2 regions of the Pseudorhodoferax sp. genome follow, and region 1 is predicted to be linked to the other one. Evidence: riboswitches for the same ligand, from Rfam matches in the RefSeq annotation. Region 1 holds a riboswitch; the other holds the start of a gene.
The links. Region 1 has a riboswitch for cobalamin ahead of QM782_RS21540 (TonB-dependent receptor). Riboswitches for the same ligand answer to the same signal wherever they lie in the genome.
Positions count from the first base shown of each region.

Region 1 (8,159 bases):
TTGGTGCGTGCCCACAGCGCCTCGCCCGCGCCGGGCCGGCCGATGGCCTGGGCCACGGCCTCCATGTTGTGCCGCATGTCGGCGTGCGTTTTCGCGTCCAGCGTCAGCACGGGCAGGCCCAGTTCCCGCAGCCGTTCGGCCACGCGGTTGCGCGGGCGCAGCAGCACCAGGTCGGGCCGGGCCGCGACGATGCGCTCGATGTCGGCATCGGCCAGGCCGCCGACGCGGGGCAACTGCTGCACGGCCGGCGGCCAGTCGGAATGGCGGTCCACGGCGACCAGGCGGTCGCAGGCGTCGAGCGCACAGAGGATCTCGGTCAGCGAGGGTTGCAGCGAGACGATGCGCAACGCGGCAGACGCGGCCGCGCGCGCTGGCGAGCTACCGCCCGCGGCGACCGGGCCAGCCTGCGCAGCATGGGGAAGCAGGCCCAGCAGCAGGGTGAGCAGCAAGCGGCTGGGCGCAGGGAGCGACGCGGTGTGCGAGAGCGGGAGGTCGGCCGGGCTGGGGGAGCGCATGCGGGTTGGCATTGTGCCCGGCCTGTGCGGCAGGGCTCTCATGCGCACCGTGGTAGCGGCCACCAGGCACGATCCCACGGAAATCTCCGTTGGCGTGGCCGATGACTCAGGCCTCTTGAAGACAGTAGAGTCCCGCAATGACCTTCGCAATTTCCACCGAGAGAACCGTCACCGCATCGGAGTTCGCCCGACTCCTGGATTCGGTCGGCTGGGGAGGCGACGATGACGCGGCGGCCTTCGAGCGGTCCTATGCGGCCTATCCGTTGGTGGTGCATGCGCGGGAGGCCGACGGTACGCTCATCGGCTACGTATCCGCCTTCAGCGATGGTGCATACAGCACGATGCTGGGAGAGTTGATCGTGCATCGCGACGCCCAGGGCCGTGGCGTTGGCAAGGCGCTGATGAGGCGGGTTGAAGACGAGTGGCCGGGCGTCCCGATCTACGTGAAGGCGATGGGCGGGGCAAAGCACTTCTTCCAGGCATGTGGCTACCGGGTGCCTTCCGCAGAAATGACGGTGCTGTTCAAGCGAGTGCCAGTTTCCTTGGCCGATGCCTGAACCGTCGCTTCCGGCGGAGGCAGAGCAGGCGGCGCGGCGCTCCAGGTCGCACGGGCCTATCCGGCGCCGGCGCGTTCCGAGGCAATAGCGCGAGTCTGCACTGACGCCCGGGACGCGCGGCTTGCGGCACAGGTTCAGCGGCGCGGCAATGCCCGGACTACACCGGCCCGCGCTCCTCGCCGCCGCCAGGCCGCAGCCGGTGCACGACATGCTCCGCGCTCGGCCGGCCCTCCAGGAAGTGCGCCTCGAGGACCGGCCCGAGGCTGCGCGCGTCCAGGCGCCCGTACCAGACGCCTTCGGGATAGACGATCGCCAGCGGGCCATGGTTGCAGGGGTACTGGCAGCTGGTCTGCAGCGGGCGGACCCTGCGGCCGAGTTCCGGCTCGGCCTTGAGGCACTCGCCCAGGCGCTGCCACACGTCCACGGCGCCCAGGGCCGTGCAGCGCGGCCCCAGGCAGACCAGCACGTGGTGCTGGTGCTCCGGCACGGCGGACCAGGCGACCGGGTCCTTGTGCCATTGGGCGCCGGCGGTCTCGGCCACGTCCTCGGCCCGCAGGGCCTGGGCGACCAGTTCGCGGGCCAGCTCGGGCAGGCGCTCCGCGGCCATCAGGGGCGGGGCGAACACGATGCGCGGCAGCGCGCCGGTGCGGCGCGCGCGCCAGCGCATCGCCACCTTGTGCAGCCAGCGGGCCAGCGCCGGCTCGTCGGGCGCCAGCAGCGGCAGCACGGCCACGCTGCGCGCGCCGGCGCAGCGGTCCAGCGCCTCGGGCAGCGAGGGCGCGGCCCTGTCGACGAAGGCGGCCAGCACTTCCGTGCCGGGCAGGCGCGGCTGCAGCGCCTCGGCCAGGCGCTGCAGCGCTTCGCGCGCGGCGGCGCCGGTGCCGCCGCGGCCCAGCAGGATCACGCAGTCCGGGGTGTCGGGTTCAGTCGTCGAGGGCATGGGGAATGAAGCTGATGCGCGGGCGGCCGGTGGCCGGGTGGCTGTCGACCTCGGCGGCCACGCCGTAGACCTGCCGGATGGCGGCCGGCGTCAGCACCTGGGCGGGCGGGCCTTCGGCCGCGATGCGGCCCTGGTCCATCAGCACCAGGCGGTGGCAGTAGTGGGCGGCGATGTTCAGGTCGTGCAGCGCGACGATGGTGCTGAGCTGCTGGCGGCGCAGCAGGCCCATCAGCTCGAGCTGGTGGCGGATGTCCAGGTGGTTGGTCGGCTCGTCCAGCAGCAGCACCTGGGGCTGCTGCGCCAGCGCGCGGGCCAGCAGCACGCGCTGCTTCTCGCCGCCCGACAGCTCGGCCAGCGGGCGCCGGGCCAGCGCCAGCGCGTCGACCTGGCGCAGCGCCTCGCGCACGATGGCGTGGTCCTGCGCGCTGTCGCGCGCCCACGGGGCCTGGTGTGGGATGCGGCCCATCATGACCAGCTCGGCCACCGTGGTCTCGAAGCCGGGGGCGGACTCCTGCGCCAGCACCGCCACCTGCTGCGCGAAGCGGCGCTCGGCGATGCCGCGCACGTCCAGGCCCTGCAGCAGCACGGCCCCGCGCGTGGGCCGCAGCGCGCGGTACAGCAGGCGCAGCAGCGTGGACTTGCCGCTGCCGTTGGGGCCGATCAGGCCCAGGCATTCGCCGCGCGCCAGCGCCACGCTGGCGCCGTCGACGATGCGGCGCGCCTGCGCCTCCCAGTGCAGCCCGCGGCCTTCGAGCATCATGCCGGGCGCCCCCCGAAGGCCTGGTGCCGCGCCAGCATCCAGATGAAGAACGGCCCGCCGATCAGCGAGGTCACGACCCCCACCGGGATCTCGGTCGGCGCCAGCCAGGTGCGCGCCAGCAGGTCCACCAGCACCAGGAACACGGCGCCGCCCAGCGCGGCCACCGGCAGCACGCGGCGGTGGCTGGTGCCGACCAGCATGCGCGCGACGTGCGGCACCACGAGGCCGACGAAGCCGATCGCGCCGCTGACGGCGACCATGGTGCCGGTGACCAGCGAGACCGCGACGAACAGCCGCCGCCGCAGGCCGTGCGGGTCGATGCCCAGCGTCACGGCCGTTTCCTCGCCGCCCGCCAGCGCGTTCAGCGCGCGCGCCTGCAGCAGCAGCCAGGCGAGCGTGGCGGCCAGCACCAGGCCGGGCAGGCCCAGCTCGTCCCACTGCGTGCCGGCCAGGCTGCCCAGCGTCCAGGTCAGCACGGCGGCGGCCAGCTCGCGCTGGCCGGAGGTCAGCGTGATCAGGCTGGTGATGCCCAGCAGCACGTGGCCCACGGCCACGCCGCACAGGATCAGCCGCATGGCGTGGATGCGCCCCTGCGCCTGCGCGAGCGCGTACACCACGCAGGTGGCCGCCAGCGCGCCGGCGAAGGCGCCGAGCGTCAGCGCGTGCCCGCCGAGGAACGCGAAGGCGCCGAAGGCCAGCACCGCGACGGCGCCGACCGAGGCGCCGGAGGACACGCCCAGCAGGTACGGGTCGGCCAGCGGGTTGCGCACCATGGCCTGCATGACCACGCCAACCACCGCCAGGCCGGCGCCCACCAGCGCGGCCAGCAGCACGCGCGGCATGCGGATCAGCCAGACGATCTGCTCGTACTGCACGATCCACGGCGCGGCCGGCAGGGGCTCGGCGCCCAATGCCAGCCGCACCTGCTGCCAGGCGATCCGCCAGACGGTGGCGGGCGGGATCGGCACGGTGCCCCAGGTGAGGGCCAGCGTCATGGCCAGCGCCAGCAGCGCGGCCAGCGCCAGGCACCAGGCCGCGAGCGGCCCGCTGCGTGCCGGGAGGAACCGGGCGGCGCGGCGCATGCCCGGTCTACGGCCGGCCGGCGGCCATCAGCGCCGGGTGCAGGGCGGCGGCCAGCGCGCGCGCCCGGGCGACGTTGCGCGGGCCCGGCGTGGCCTCGGCGTAGGTCAGCACGAAGAAGCGCCGGTGGCGCACGGCGTCGACCCCGGCCAGCTCGGGCTTGTGCAGCAGGAAGTCGATCTTGCCCTGCGCGTCGGGCTGGCCGTAGTCGACGATGACGATCCATTCGGGATCGCGGGCGACCACGTCCTCCCAGTTGCCGCGGGGCCAGTTGCGCGGGATGTCGTCGAAGATGTTGCGCCCGCCGGCCGCCTCGATCATCGCCTGCGGCATGCCGTAGCGGCCGGAGGTCACCGGGATGTCCTGCCCGCTGTCGTAGACGAACACGCGCGGGCGCTGCGGCACGGCCTGCGTGCGCTGCTCCAGGTCGCGCAGCGCGCGCTCCAGCTCCTGGATCCGCGGCTCGGCCTGGCGCTCGATGCGGAAGATGCGCGCGATGGCGCGCAGGTCGGCCAGCGTGTCGTCCATGGACACGCGCTGGCGCGGGCCGACGTGGATGCAGGACTCGGTCAGCACGTACGAGGCGATGCCGTGCCGGGCCAGCAGCTCCGGCGTGACCTGGCCGGGGCGAAAGCCGTAGCTCCAGCCGCCGAACACGAAGTCGGCGCGCGCGCCGACGATGGCCTCCAGGTTCATCGCTCCGCGCGACAGGCTGGGCACGCGCGCCAGCTGCGCGCGGAAGGCCGGGTCGATCTCCTTGTCCGCCGGGATGCCGGAGGTGCCGACCAGGTACTCGCCCAGGCCCAGGAATAGGAACATCTCGGTGATGTTCACGTCGTGCGTGACGACGCGCTGCGGCACCCGGGGGTAGGCGACGGGCTGGCCGCAGACCTCGACGGTCACCGGCGCCACGGCGGCCGGTTCCGCGGCGGCGACAGCGGCAGCGGGCCCAGGCACGGACGCGCGCGGCGCCTCGCCCTCGTGCCGCGAGCACGCCGCCAGCAGCACCGCCAGCGCGGTGGCGTACAGGCCGGCCGGGCGCACGTTCAGAAGCGCAGCTGCGCGGCCAGTTCGAACTGCCGGCCGGGGCCGACGAGGAACTGGCTGCCGTAGCTGGAATGGACGTAGAACCGGTCGGTCAGGTTGCGCGCGATCAGGCTCAGCGTGGTGTTGGCGTCGAACTGCCAGTGCAGCGCCGCGTCGAGCAGCGTGTAGGAGGGCAACTCGGTGGTGTTGGCGTTGTTGGCGAAGCGCTTGCCGACGTTGCGCACGCCGGCCGAGGCCTGCCAGGCGCCCACGCGGTAGTGCGCCCACAGGTTGGCGGTCGTCCGGGCGACGCCCAGGGGGCGGTTGCCGGCGCGGTCGCCGCCGGCTTCCAGCAGCGTGCCGAACCGGGCGTCGGTGTAGCTCAGGTTGCCCTCCAGGCGCAGCGCGGCGCTGGCGCGCAGCACGCCGCCCAGCTCCACGCCCTTGGAGGACTGGCTGCCGCCCTGGATGGAGATGGCCGGGCGGCTGGGGTCGCGCGTGACGATGTCGTCCTTGCGGATGTGGTAGACGGCGAGCGTCCATTCGCCCAGGTTGTCGGCCAGCTGCTGCTTGACGCCGGCCTCGACCTGCCGGCCTTCGCTCAGGCGGAAGTCGCGGTTCGCCAGGTTCAGCGAGAGCATCGTGGTCACGGGGTCGTGGCCCTGGCTGTACTGCGCGTACAGGCTGGTGCGCGGGTCCAGCTTGTAGGTCACGCCCAGGCGGGCCGAGGTGCCGCCCAGGTCCTTGTCGAACGGCGTGCCCGAGACCAGCTCGCGGCGTTCGAAGGCGTACAGGTCGCGGCGCAGGCCGGCCAGCAGCAGCCACTGGTCCGAGAGCTTCCAGGCGTCCTCGACGTAGAAGGCGTTCTGGCGCAGTTCGGTGTCGTACCGCGGCAGCGTGGGGTCGGGGCTGATCCAGCCGCCATGCTGCGGGTCGAAGGCCGAGACCACCGAGGCGCCGCGGTAGGGCGAGTTGCTGCTGTTGCGGAACTTGGTCCTGGAGATTTCCCAGCCCAGCGCCACCTGGTGCCGGCCCAGCGCCAGGTCCAGGCCGAAGCGGTTGCCGGTCTGCGCCACGTCGTGCAGGATCTCCAGGTAGTCCGAGCGGGCCACGGTGCCGGCCGCCGGGTCGTAGGCATAGGCCTCGATGTTGCGCCAGTGCCGGTCGCTCTCGAAGTGGAACAGCTCGTTGCGCACGGTCACGGCCTCGCTGGCGCGCCAGCGCAGGCGGGCGCGCAGGCGGTCTTCCTCGTAGCGCACGATGCTGTCGGCGGTGTTGTAGTTCTCGCCGCGCAGCGCCTCGACCACGCGGCCGTCCAGCCCGGGCGTGCCGAAGTAGCGCGCGGGCTTCTGCAGGCTGCGGTCGGCGATCAGGTCGAGCTGCAGGTCGCGCGTGGGCTCCAGCCGCAGCGTGCCCATGAACTTGGCGCTGCGCGCGTCGCCCATCGCGCGCTCGCCGTCGCTGCGCTGGCCGTACACGTCCAGCCGGTAGCTGGCGACCGGGCCCAGCGGGCCGGTCGCGCCCAGGCCGAGGCGCCCGGTGGCGTCGCTGCCGCCGGCCGCCAGCGCCTCGATGCCGAAGGTCCGGCTGGGCTGCTTGCGCACGGCGTTGATGGTGGCGCCCATGGTGCCGCTGCCGTACATCAGCGAGGCCGGCCCGCGCAGCACCTCGATGCGCTCGTAGCCCCAGATGTCGCCGGGATAGGAGGTGGTGCCGGCGGCCACGCTGGCCGGCACGCCGTCCTCGGCCACGCCGACCGAGTTCACGCCGACGAAGCCGCGGCTGCCGAACGACAGGCCGCCGTTGCCGGGCGTGCTGCTGGAGGTCAGGCCGACCGTGCGCGTGACCGCCTCGACCAGGCCGACGTCGCCGCGCTCGCGCATCTGCTCGGCCGATACGCCGTCGACGCTGGCCGGCAGGTCCTGGATCGACAGGCCGGTGTGGCTGGCGGTCTGCGCCGGCAGGCGCAGCTGCGCGCCGGTGCGCTCGGCTTCGTCGGTGACGCGCACCTCGGGCAGCGTGGTCTGGGCCAGGGCCGGCGCGCCCAGCAGGGCGGCGCACAGCGCGGCGGGATGGAGGAGATGGGAATGGCGTGGCATCGTGCGCGACAGGGTTGTGGACCGCCTGTCGCGACAGCAGCGCGCGGCCGCTGCGTGCCCCGCGGGGGCGAGCGGCCGGACGCCCTGTCTGCACCCCGCAGACGGCCGGCATTCGCATGCAGGGCATGCTCGGACGCGGCAGGCCGGTATCCGGGCTCGCAAGGGGAGAGGGGGCCCTCCGGGCGCCGCGTCTTCCCGAACCCGCCGCGCATCCGCCGTTGCGGCGGACCACGTGAGGGCTCAGTGACGGCCGGCCTGCCGGTAGGGCGGGGCGGCGATCGGCGCTTGAACTTGCTTACCGTTGCGGGGGCAGCCGAGGCCTGGGCCGAACCTGCCGGCCTTCACCTCGTTCCCGTTTACTCTGCATGCGGGCATGCAGACACCTGACGCACGGATGCCCCGGAAACGGATCCCCGGGGCGCGCGGAGTATAGCGACCGCGCCGCGCGTCACTCCGGGCGCTTGGCGCCGGCGGAAGGCGGGGCGCAGCTCCCGCAGCTCTCGCAGTCGCCGCAGCCGGAAGTCTTGGCGAGCGAGGCGGCCAGGCGCTCGGCCTGCGCGTCGTCCACCAGACCGGCGCGCTGCGAACCCGCCGCCAGCCGGCGCGCCGCGCCCCTGCGCCAGGCGGCTGGCATCCAGCGCCACACGGCGTACACCGCGGCGGCGGCCACGATGGCGAAGACGATCAGGTTCTGCAGCATGCTCAGGCTCCCGCAGCGAAGGCCAGCGCCAGCCGGTAGGTGGCGAAGCAGGCCAGGTAGGCCAGGCCAAAGAGGTAGCCCGCCATGACGAACACGTACTTCCACGACCCGGTCTCGCGCTTGACGGTGGCCAGCGTCGACAGGCACTGCGGCGCGAACACGTACCACACCAGCAGCGACAGCGCCGTGGCCAGCGACCAGCTGCCGGCGATCAGCGGCTCCAGCGCGCCCGCCATCGCCTCGTCGCCCGTGGCCGAGAGCGCGTACACGGTGCCGAGCGCGCCCACCGCCACCTCGCGCGCGGCCATGCCCGGCACCAGCGCGATGCTGATCTGCCAGTTGAAGCCGATCGGCGCGAACACGTGCTCCAGCGCGCGCCCCAGCAGGCCGGCCAGGCTGTACTGGATGGCCGGCCCCGTGGCGCCCGCCGGCGGCACCGGGTAGCTGGAGAGGAACCACAGCAGGATGGTCAGCGTGAGGAT
Region 1 covers NZ_JASGJZ010000001.1:4,644,578-4,652,736, reverse strand. The annotation lists gene QM782_RS21570 (ABC transporter substrate-binding protein) at 1-449, opposite strand, end outside; gene QM782_RS21565 (GNAT family N-acetyltransferase) at 653-1,072, shown strand; gene QM782_RS21560 (CbiX/SirB N-terminal domain-containing protein) at 1,230-2,012, opposite strand; gene QM782_RS21555 (ABC transporter ATP-binding protein) at 1,996-2,772, opposite strand; gene QM782_RS21550 (FecCD family ABC transporter permease) at 2,769-3,854, opposite strand; gene QM782_RS21545 (ABC transporter substrate-binding protein) at 3,862-4,896, opposite strand; gene QM782_RS21540 (TonB-dependent receptor) at 4,899-6,977, opposite strand; cobalamin riboswitch at 7,117-7,363, opposite strand; gene QM782_RS21535 (DUF6587 family protein) at 7,426-7,677, opposite strand; gene feoB (ferrous iron transporter B) at 7,680-8,159, opposite strand, start outside.

Region 2 (8,159 bases), 650 kb from region 1:
GCGGCGCGGTAGCCGTGTTCGGCCAGTGTCTCCAGCACGCGCCGCACGATGCGCGGGCCGCCGTCCTTGAGCTCGGGGTACAGGCCGACCGGGCGCCCGCGGCCGGCTTCGAGCCGCCGCGCGAGCAGGATGATCTCCTCGAAGGTCGGCACGCGCAGCGGATGCGGCGACGTGGGCGCGAAGCCCGGCACCTGCAGCCGCGCCATGCCCTGCGGGCGCACCGCCAGCGAGCGGATCTCCTGCAGCGAGAAATCGGCCACGCGCCAGCCGCCGTGGCGCGGCGCGAAGCGCTCGGCGGCGTCGGTGGTGCGTTCCAGCGTGGCGTCGTGCAGGGCGACGAGGTGGCCGTCGCGCGTCAGGCGCAGGTCGGGCTCGATGTAGTCGGCGCCCATGTGCACGGCCAGTTCGTAGGCCGCCAGCGTGTGCTCGGGCAGGTAGCCCGAGGCGCCGCGGTGCGCGATCACGATCGGGGCCGGCGGCGCTGTCGTTGTCGCTATCGCCGCCGCCGGCGCGGCCGCGGCGGGCCAGGCGGCGCCGGCCGCGAGCACCGCCGTGGCGGCGGCGCGGATCGCGCGGGGGAGCAGGGGAGAGGGCATCGGTCGGCCCGGCCGCAGCATGGTGGCGGCGCGGGCCGGGCGGGTCAGCGGCGGGCGCGCTGCTGGCGGCGGCGCGTGGCCACGGCGACCATCGCCAGCCCCAGCACGATCAGCGCGAGCTGGTGGGGTTCCGGGACTTCGGCGCCCGGGTCGGCCTGCCTGTCGGCCGGGCCGGGAGCGGGGAGCACCGCGGCCGGCGGCAGGTAGCCGGCGACGTCCGCGACGCTGAAGTAGCGGTTGCCGCTCAGCGTGATCGTGGCGTCCCAGCCGCCGACGACCACGTTGCCGCCGATGCTGCCGCTGCTGCCGGTCACCACCGCTTCCGGCGCCAGGATGCTGGCGTCCAGCCCGATGTTGCGCAGGTCCAGCGTCTCGGCCTCGTAGAAGTTCAGCAGCACGTTGTAGGGCGACAGGTCGCGGAGCATGCCGTCGTGCAGGTTCACGCTGGTGCCGCTGACGTTGATGATGATGGTGCTGCCGGATTGCAGCTGCGACAGGTTCGACCAGCCGGGGCTGGACAGCTGGGCCGCGCTCAGGTTGAACACCTCGACCGCGCTGTTGCTGCCGGTCAGGTACAGGCCGCCCCATTGGATGGCGCCGGAGCCCGTGGCCGACAGGCCGGCCAGCGCGGTCGACAGGTCCTGCATCTGGCGGGACAGGCTGTTGAAGTCCAGCGGCACGTCGCCGCTGGTCCACTGGCCGTTGAAGCCGATGCCCTGCGTGCTGCGATTGCCGCCGACGTAGGTGTCGCCGTTGAGCGTGCCGTTGGTGTAGCTGAGGTTGCCGCCGACGACGATGCCGGCGGCGCTGCGGTTGCCGTTCAGGTCCAGGCCGCTGGCCGTCAGGTTGCCGGCCACGGCCACGCCGCCGCCGACCGAGTTGTGGCGCGAGGCGAAGTCGCTGAAGCTGACCAGGTTGTAGTCGGCCGCGCCGCCGAGGCTGACGGCGGCGGCGTTGGCGAAGCCGCTGGCGCACAGTGCAGCAGCGGCGAACAGCAGGGACTTGGGCGTGATGGGCATGGCTGGCTTTCTGGGTGCCGCTCGACAAGTAATGGAATTGAGCGGATGAAGCGAATTCTCCGTTCGCTTTTGTGTGCGAATCAGGGGCGACGCAAGCCCGCGGGCCAAGACGCCGACTAGTTCACGCGGGGCCGTCGAGCGCCTTCGGTGGCCGTGCAATCCGGCACAGGCGCCGCGGTGCCGGCGCAACAACAGGGCGAGAGGGTCAGTCCGGGCAGCGGCCGCCGGTGGCGGCCTGCAGCGTCGCGCCCTTGAGCAAGGCCAGCGGGCCGTCGGCCTGCACCAGCTCCAGCCGGCCGTCGCGCAGGCGCAGCTGCATCTGCGTGCGCGCGCCGGGCAGGGAATGCAGCGTGTCGCCCTGGATCGTGCCCTCGTACGCGCGCACGCGCTCGCCGCGCGTCATCGTCGCGCGGAAGGTCTGGTAGTGCTGTTCGACGGCGAACCGCGTGCCGCGCAGCACGCCGCTGCCGCACCACAGGCCGTGCACCTGCGCCGGCACGGTCCACAGGTGGACGCGGCTCGACTTCTGCAGGCCGACCTGCTTGTCCGGCACCTCGACCACGGTGGTGCGGTCGGGCTTCCAGTCGCCCAGGTCCCAGTCGTGCGAGACGATGCGCGTGCCGGGCCGCAGCGCCAGCAGCCGCGGGCGCAGCGCCAGGTTCACGTCCGGCAGCAGGTACATCGTGACGACGGTGGCGCCCGACAGGTCGGTCTCGAAGATGTCCTGCTGGCGGAACGCCACGCGGTCGGCCACGCCGGCGTCGCGGGCGTTGCGTTCGCTCTGGCGCACCAGGTCGGGCACGATCTCCACGCCCAGGCCGCTGGCGCCGAAGCGCTGCGCGGCCAGGATCACGATGCGGCCGTCGCCCGAGCCGAGGTCGATCAGGTGATCGTCCTTGCCGACGTGGGCGATGCGCAGCATCTCCAGCGTGACGTTGTCGGGCGAGGTGATGAAGGGCACCTCCTCCAGCGCCCGGGCCGCGACGGCGGCGGCGCACAGCGCGGCGGCGGCCAGCAGGCGCTTCATGCGGTGATGCCCTTGTAGAGCATGTAGGCGGCCAGCAGGTACAGCACGCTGGCGAACACCTTCTTCAGCGACCCGACCGGCAGCGCGTGCGCGGCCCGCGCGCCCAGCGGCGCGGTCAGCACGCTGGCGCAGGCGATCACGGCCAGCGCCGGCAGCCAGACGTAGCCGAGCGAGGCGGCTGGCCGGTCCGCCAGGCCCTGGCCGGCCAGCACGTAGCCGACGACGTTGGCCAGCGCGATCGGAAAGCCCAGCGCCGCGCTGGTGGCCACGGCGTTGTGGATCGGCACGTTGCACCAGGTCATGAACGGCACGCTGATGAAGCCGCCGCCGGCGCCCACCAGCCCCGAGAGGAAGCCGATGCCACCGCCGGCCGCGACGCGCCCGGCCGTGCCCGGCATCTGGCGCGTGGGCTTGGGCTTCTTGTCCAGAAACATCTGCGTGGCCGAGAAGCCGACGAACAGGCCGAAGAAGATCGCCAGGTACGCGCCCTTGAGCAGCGCGAACACGCCCAGGCTGGCGCACAGGCTGCCCAGCACGATGCCGGGGGCCAGCGTCCGCACCAGGTCCCAGCGCACCGCGCCGCGCCGGTGGTGCGCGCGCACGCTGGAGACGGAGGTGAACATGATGGTCGCCATGGAGGTGGCGATCGCCATCTTCACGGCCAGGTCCGCGTCCACGCCCTGCCGCGACAAGAAGAAGGTCAGGAACGGCACCATCAGCATGCCGCCGCCGATGCCCAGCAGCCCGGCCAGGAAGCCGGAGCCCAGCCCCAGCAGGGCCAGCTCGATCAGCAGCAGCAGCGACATCGGGGGAGAAGGGGAGGGACGGAAGCGAGAAAGGTGTCTGCAGGTGCCACCGGGCCGCAGCCTGAACCGGGGGTCCAGGTGGGCTAGGTCAGCCTGGAGTTGGGATCATCTGACGCGAGACGTTCACGCTCCCCAGGAAATGTTCCAGGCCCAGGCTCGTATGAGCATTGGTTCAAGGACATATAAAGCCCGGCGAACACCGCAGACGGGGCCATTCTAGGACGAATGCTGTGGCCCGGAAGCGCGATAAACGCACGCATCGTGGTGTTGCTGCGCCGGCACTTGCGCTGCGCGGCGCGGGCCGCTAGAGCAGTTGGCCGTCGCCGCCGAGCGCGTCGTCGAGGCGGGCCAGGATGGCGGCGAGCTGGTCGCTCGGCGGCTGGGCCGGGGCGGGCGCCTCGGCCTGGTCGAACGCGATGTTCAGCGCGGCCAGCACGGCGATGCGGTCGCGTGCCCGGATCTTGCCGGCATCGCGGATCGCGCACATGGCGCTGTCGACGCGCTGCACCGCCTGCAGCATGCGCTCCTCGCCGCCGGGCGGGCAGCTGAGCCGGTAGCTGTGGCCGAGGATCTTGACTTCGAGCTGGCTCACGGCGGGTCCTTCCGGTAGGCGGGGGCCGGGGCCACGCTGATGGAGTCGGGCAGGCGTTCGAGCAGCGCGTCGATGCGCGCGCGCGCCGCCGCGAGCCGCGAACGCAGCGAATCGCGCTCGCCCTCGAGCTGCTCCACCTGCTCGGCCAGCAGTGCGTTGGTGCGCTGCAGTTCGCGGTGGCGCAGCAGCAGGCGTTCGGTGCGCTCGGCGATCTGCTGGATCTGGGTGGCTTGGTCCATGGCGGGGCGCATTGTAGGTTCGCGCACATAGAATCCGCGCCGTTGGTGCTCGCGGCGCGGTTCACGCGCCGCAGTTCAACGGGAAGCAGGGGGGCGCGCCGCCGCGCGCGGGCCTAACCTGCGCTGCCCCCGCAACGGTAAGCGGCCGAAGTCCAGGGACTTCCACTTCATCCTCGTGCCACTGCGCGTACCGCGCGCGGGAAGGCGGTGGAGCGTGCGCCGCCAGCCCGGATACCGGCCAACGAGGTGGCTGCCGCACGTCCGTGCGCGGCCGTGACGCCCATACGCCGGCGGGGAAGCTGGCGGGGGCACCTGGTTTGTGTTCCTCCTCACATGAAGCACCGCATGCACCGCGCGCGCCTGAGCGCCCTCACGCTGGCACTGACCGCGGCCTGGCCCGCCCTGGCCCAACCGTCCCCGGCCACGCTGGACGAGATCGTCGTCACCGCCACCCGCGGCGCCACGCGCGCCGACGCGCTGGTCAGCGACGTGGTCGTGATCGACGGCGCGCAGATCGAGCATTCGACCGCGCGCACGCTGCCCGAGCTGCTGGCGCGCGAGGCCGGCCTGCAGATGGCCGCCAACGGCGGCGCCGGCAAGACCTCCAGCGTGTTCATCCGCGGTACCGAAGCGCGCCACACCATCCTGTTGATCGACGGCGTGCGCTACGGCTCGGCCACCGCCGGCACGCCGGTCTGGGACGCGGTGCCGCTGGATGCGATCGAGCGCATCGAGGTGCTCAAGGGCCCGGCCTCCTCGCTGTACGGCAGCGAGGGCGTGGGCGGCGTGGTGCAGATCTTCACGAAGAAGGGCCGCGCCGGCTTCCATCCCTACGCCTCGGCCACGCTGGGCAGCGAGAAGCACCGCGAGCTGTCGGCCGGCGTGGGCGGCGGCCAGGGCGCGCTGACCTACGCGCTGGGCCTGCGCCAGCAGCGCGAGGACAGCTTCTCGGCGACCAACGAGCGCGTCGCCTTCGGCAACTACAACCCGGACCGCGACCCGTACCGCCAGGACTCGGTCAACGGCTCGCTGGGCCTGCAGCTCGACGGCGGCTGGCGTGCCGACGCGAACTTCCTGTATTCCGACGGCCTGACCCACCTGGACGACGGCCCGGGCCGCGATGCGCGCACCACGGTGCGCAGCGTGGTGCTGGGCGCCGGCCTCACCGGCCGCGTGCTGCCGGCCTGGCAGACCGAGCTGCGCTTCGGCCACAGCGCCGACACCTCCAATGCGGTCGAGGCGTCCTGGCTGCCGTCCGACTTCAAGACCACGCAGAACCAGTGGACCTGGCAGAACAACGTGGACACGCCGGTCGGCGTGGTGCTGGCCGGCGTGGAGCGGCGCGAGCAGAAGGTCGCCGGCTCGACCGACTACACCGTGAAGGACCGCAGCATCACCGGCCTCTTCGCCGGCCTGAACGGCTCGGCCGGCGCGCACAGCTGGCAGGTCAACGGCCGGCACGACGACAACTCGCAGTTCGGCAGCGCCAACACCTGGTTCGCTGGCTACGGCTACCAGATCACGCCGGCCTGGCGCGTGCATGCCTCGCGCGGCACCAGCTTCGTGGCGCCGTCGTTCAACCAGCTGTACTACCCCGGCTTCGGCAACCCGCTGCTGGAACCCGAGCGCGGCCGCAACACCGACCTGGGCGTGACCTGGAGTGCCGGCGGCCACGAGGTCAAGCTGGTGCGCTTCGACAACAAGATCCGCGGCTACATCACCAGCGGCACCAACCCGACCAACGTGCCGCGCTCGCGCATCGAGGGCTGGACGCTGGGCTACGCCGGCAGCGCCGGCCCGCTGACGTTGCGCGCCAGCCTGGACCTGCTGGACCCGCGCAACGAGGTCTCGGACCGCGTGCTGCAGCGCCGCGCCAAGCGCCAGGCCACGCTGGGCGCGGACTACGCGGCCGGCGCCTGGACCTTCGGCGGCACGCTGCTGGCGGCCAGCCACCGCTTCGACGATGCGGCCAACACGCAGCGCCTGGGCGGCTACGCCACGCTGGACCTGTATGCCGACTACGCCTTCGCCAAGGACTGGTCGGTGCGCGGCAAGGTCAACAACCTGTTCGACCGCGACTACGAGACCGCCCGGGGCTACAACCAGCCCGGCCGCGGCGTGTTCGTGACGCTGCGCTGGCAGCCGCGCTGAATGGAGAATGCCGCGCCATGGCCGAGCTGATCCTGGGCGGGCAGAAGAGCGGCAAGTCGCGCCGCGCCGAGCTGCTGGCGCGCGACTGGCTGGCCGGCGGCGCGGGCCGCCGCGCGGTGCTGGTCGCCACCGCCCAGCCGCACGACGCGGAGATGCGCGCGCGCATCGCGCGCCACCAGGCCGAGCGCGCCGCCCGCGTGCCGGGCCTGCGGACGGTGGAGGAGCCGCTGCGCCTGGCCGAGGCCATCGAGGCCCATGGCGATGCGCACACGCTGGTGGTGGTGGACTGCCTGACGCTGTGGCTGACCGGGCTGCTGATGCCCGCGCAGGGCCCGGCCGCCACGCCGGCGCAGGCCGAGGCCGCGCTGCAGGCGCTGGAGCAGGCCGTGCGCGCGGCCTCCGGCCCGCTGGTGCTGGTCGGCAACGAGGTCGGCCTGGGCGTGATCCCGCTCGGGCGCGAGGTGCGCGCCTTCGTCGATGCGCTCGGCGGCCTGAACCAGCGCCTGGCCGCCTGCTGCGCCCGCGTGACGCTGATGGCCGCCGGCCTGCCGCTGGCGCTGAAGGGCGCCGCCGCATGAGGTGGCTGCGCCGGCTGCTCGCGCTGGCCTGCTGCTGCAGCGCGCTGGCGCAGGCCGCGCCCTACGAGATCGCCGACGAGACCGGCGCGCGACTGCGCTTCGAGCAGCCGCCCGCGCGCGTGGTCTCGCTGCTGCCCTCGCTGACCGAGACCGTCTGCGCGCTCGGCGCTTGCGCGCGCCTGGTCGGCGTGGACCGCTTTTCCAACTGGCCGCCCGAGGTGCGCCGCCTGCCCCAGCTGGGCGGCGGCATCGACCCGAACGTCGAGGCCATCGTGCGCGCGCGGCCCGACGTGGTGCTGGCCTCGCACACCGGCCAGATCGGCCAGCGGCTGCGCGCGCTGGGCCTGAAGGTGGTGGTGCTGGAGCCCAAGAACCATGCCGACGTGCGCCGCGTGCTCGGCACGGTCGGTGAACTGCTGGGCCTGCCGGCGCACGAGGCCGCGCGGGTCTGGCAGCGCATCGCGCAGGGGCTGGAGGAGGCCGCCGCCGCGCTGCCCGAGCGGGCGCGGCGCGCGCGCGTGTACATCGAGGTCAGCCGCGGGCCGTACGCCGCCAGCGCCTCCTCGTTCATCGGCGAGACGCTGGCGCGGCTGGGCGCGGCCAACGTGGTGCCGGCCAGCCTGGGGCCGTTTCCCAAGCTGAACCCGGAGTACGTGGTGCGCGCCGATCCGGACGTCATCATGCTGGCCAACCGGACCATGCAGGCCGAGCTCGACTACCCGGGATGGCAGGCCATGCGCGCGGTGCGCGAGCGGCGCGTGTGCCTGTTCTCGGTGGACGACGCCGAGATCGTGGTGCGGCCCGGCCCGCGCATGGACCAGGCCGCGCGCGTGATGGCCGACTGCCTGAAGGCCCGGGCGCCGTGATGCACCGGCGTGCCGCCTGGCTGGGCCTGGCGCTGGCGCTGCTGTCGGCCGCGCTGGTGCTGCTGGGCGCCAGCGTGGGCAGCACCGGCTTCGAATGGCCGTGGCGGCTGCAGGGCGACCCCATGCTCTGGCAGATCGTGCGCGACATCCGTCTGCCGCGCACGCTCGGCACCTGGCTGGCCGGCGCGCTGCTGGGGCTGGCCGGTGCCGTCGCCCAGGGGCTGTTCCGCAACCCGCTGGCCGACCCCTACCTGCTGGGCAGCGGCTCGGGCGCGCTGCTGGGCG
Region 2 covers NZ_JASGJZ010000001.1:3,990,787-3,998,945, forward strand. The annotation lists gene QM782_RS18675 (glycerophosphodiester phosphodiesterase family protein) at 1-596, opposite strand, end outside; gene QM782_RS18680 (choice-of-anchor A family protein) at 641-1,615, opposite strand; gene QM782_RS18685 (SAM-dependent methyltransferase) at 1,821-2,642, opposite strand; gene QM782_RS18690 (sulfite exporter TauE/SafE family protein) at 2,639-3,448, opposite strand; gene QM782_RS18695 (cell division protein ZapA) at 3,753-4,040, opposite strand; gene QM782_RS18700 (DUF904 domain-containing protein) at 4,037-4,279, opposite strand; cobalamin riboswitch at 4,306-4,537, shown strand; gene QM782_RS18705 (TonB-dependent receptor domain-containing protein) at 4,613-6,430, shown strand; gene QM782_RS18710 (bifunctional adenosylcobinamide kinase/adenosylcobinamide-phosphate guanylyltransferase) at 6,448-7,008, shown strand; gene QM782_RS18715 (ABC transporter substrate-binding protein) at 7,005-7,874, shown strand; gene QM782_RS18720 (FecCD family ABC transporter permease) at 7,874-8,159, shown strand, end outside.
Region 2: it holds a riboswitch for cobalamin, as region 1 does, so the genes downstream of both, QM782_RS18705 (TonB-dependent receptor domain-containing protein) here and QM782_RS21540 (TonB-dependent receptor) in region 1, are expected to answer to the same signal.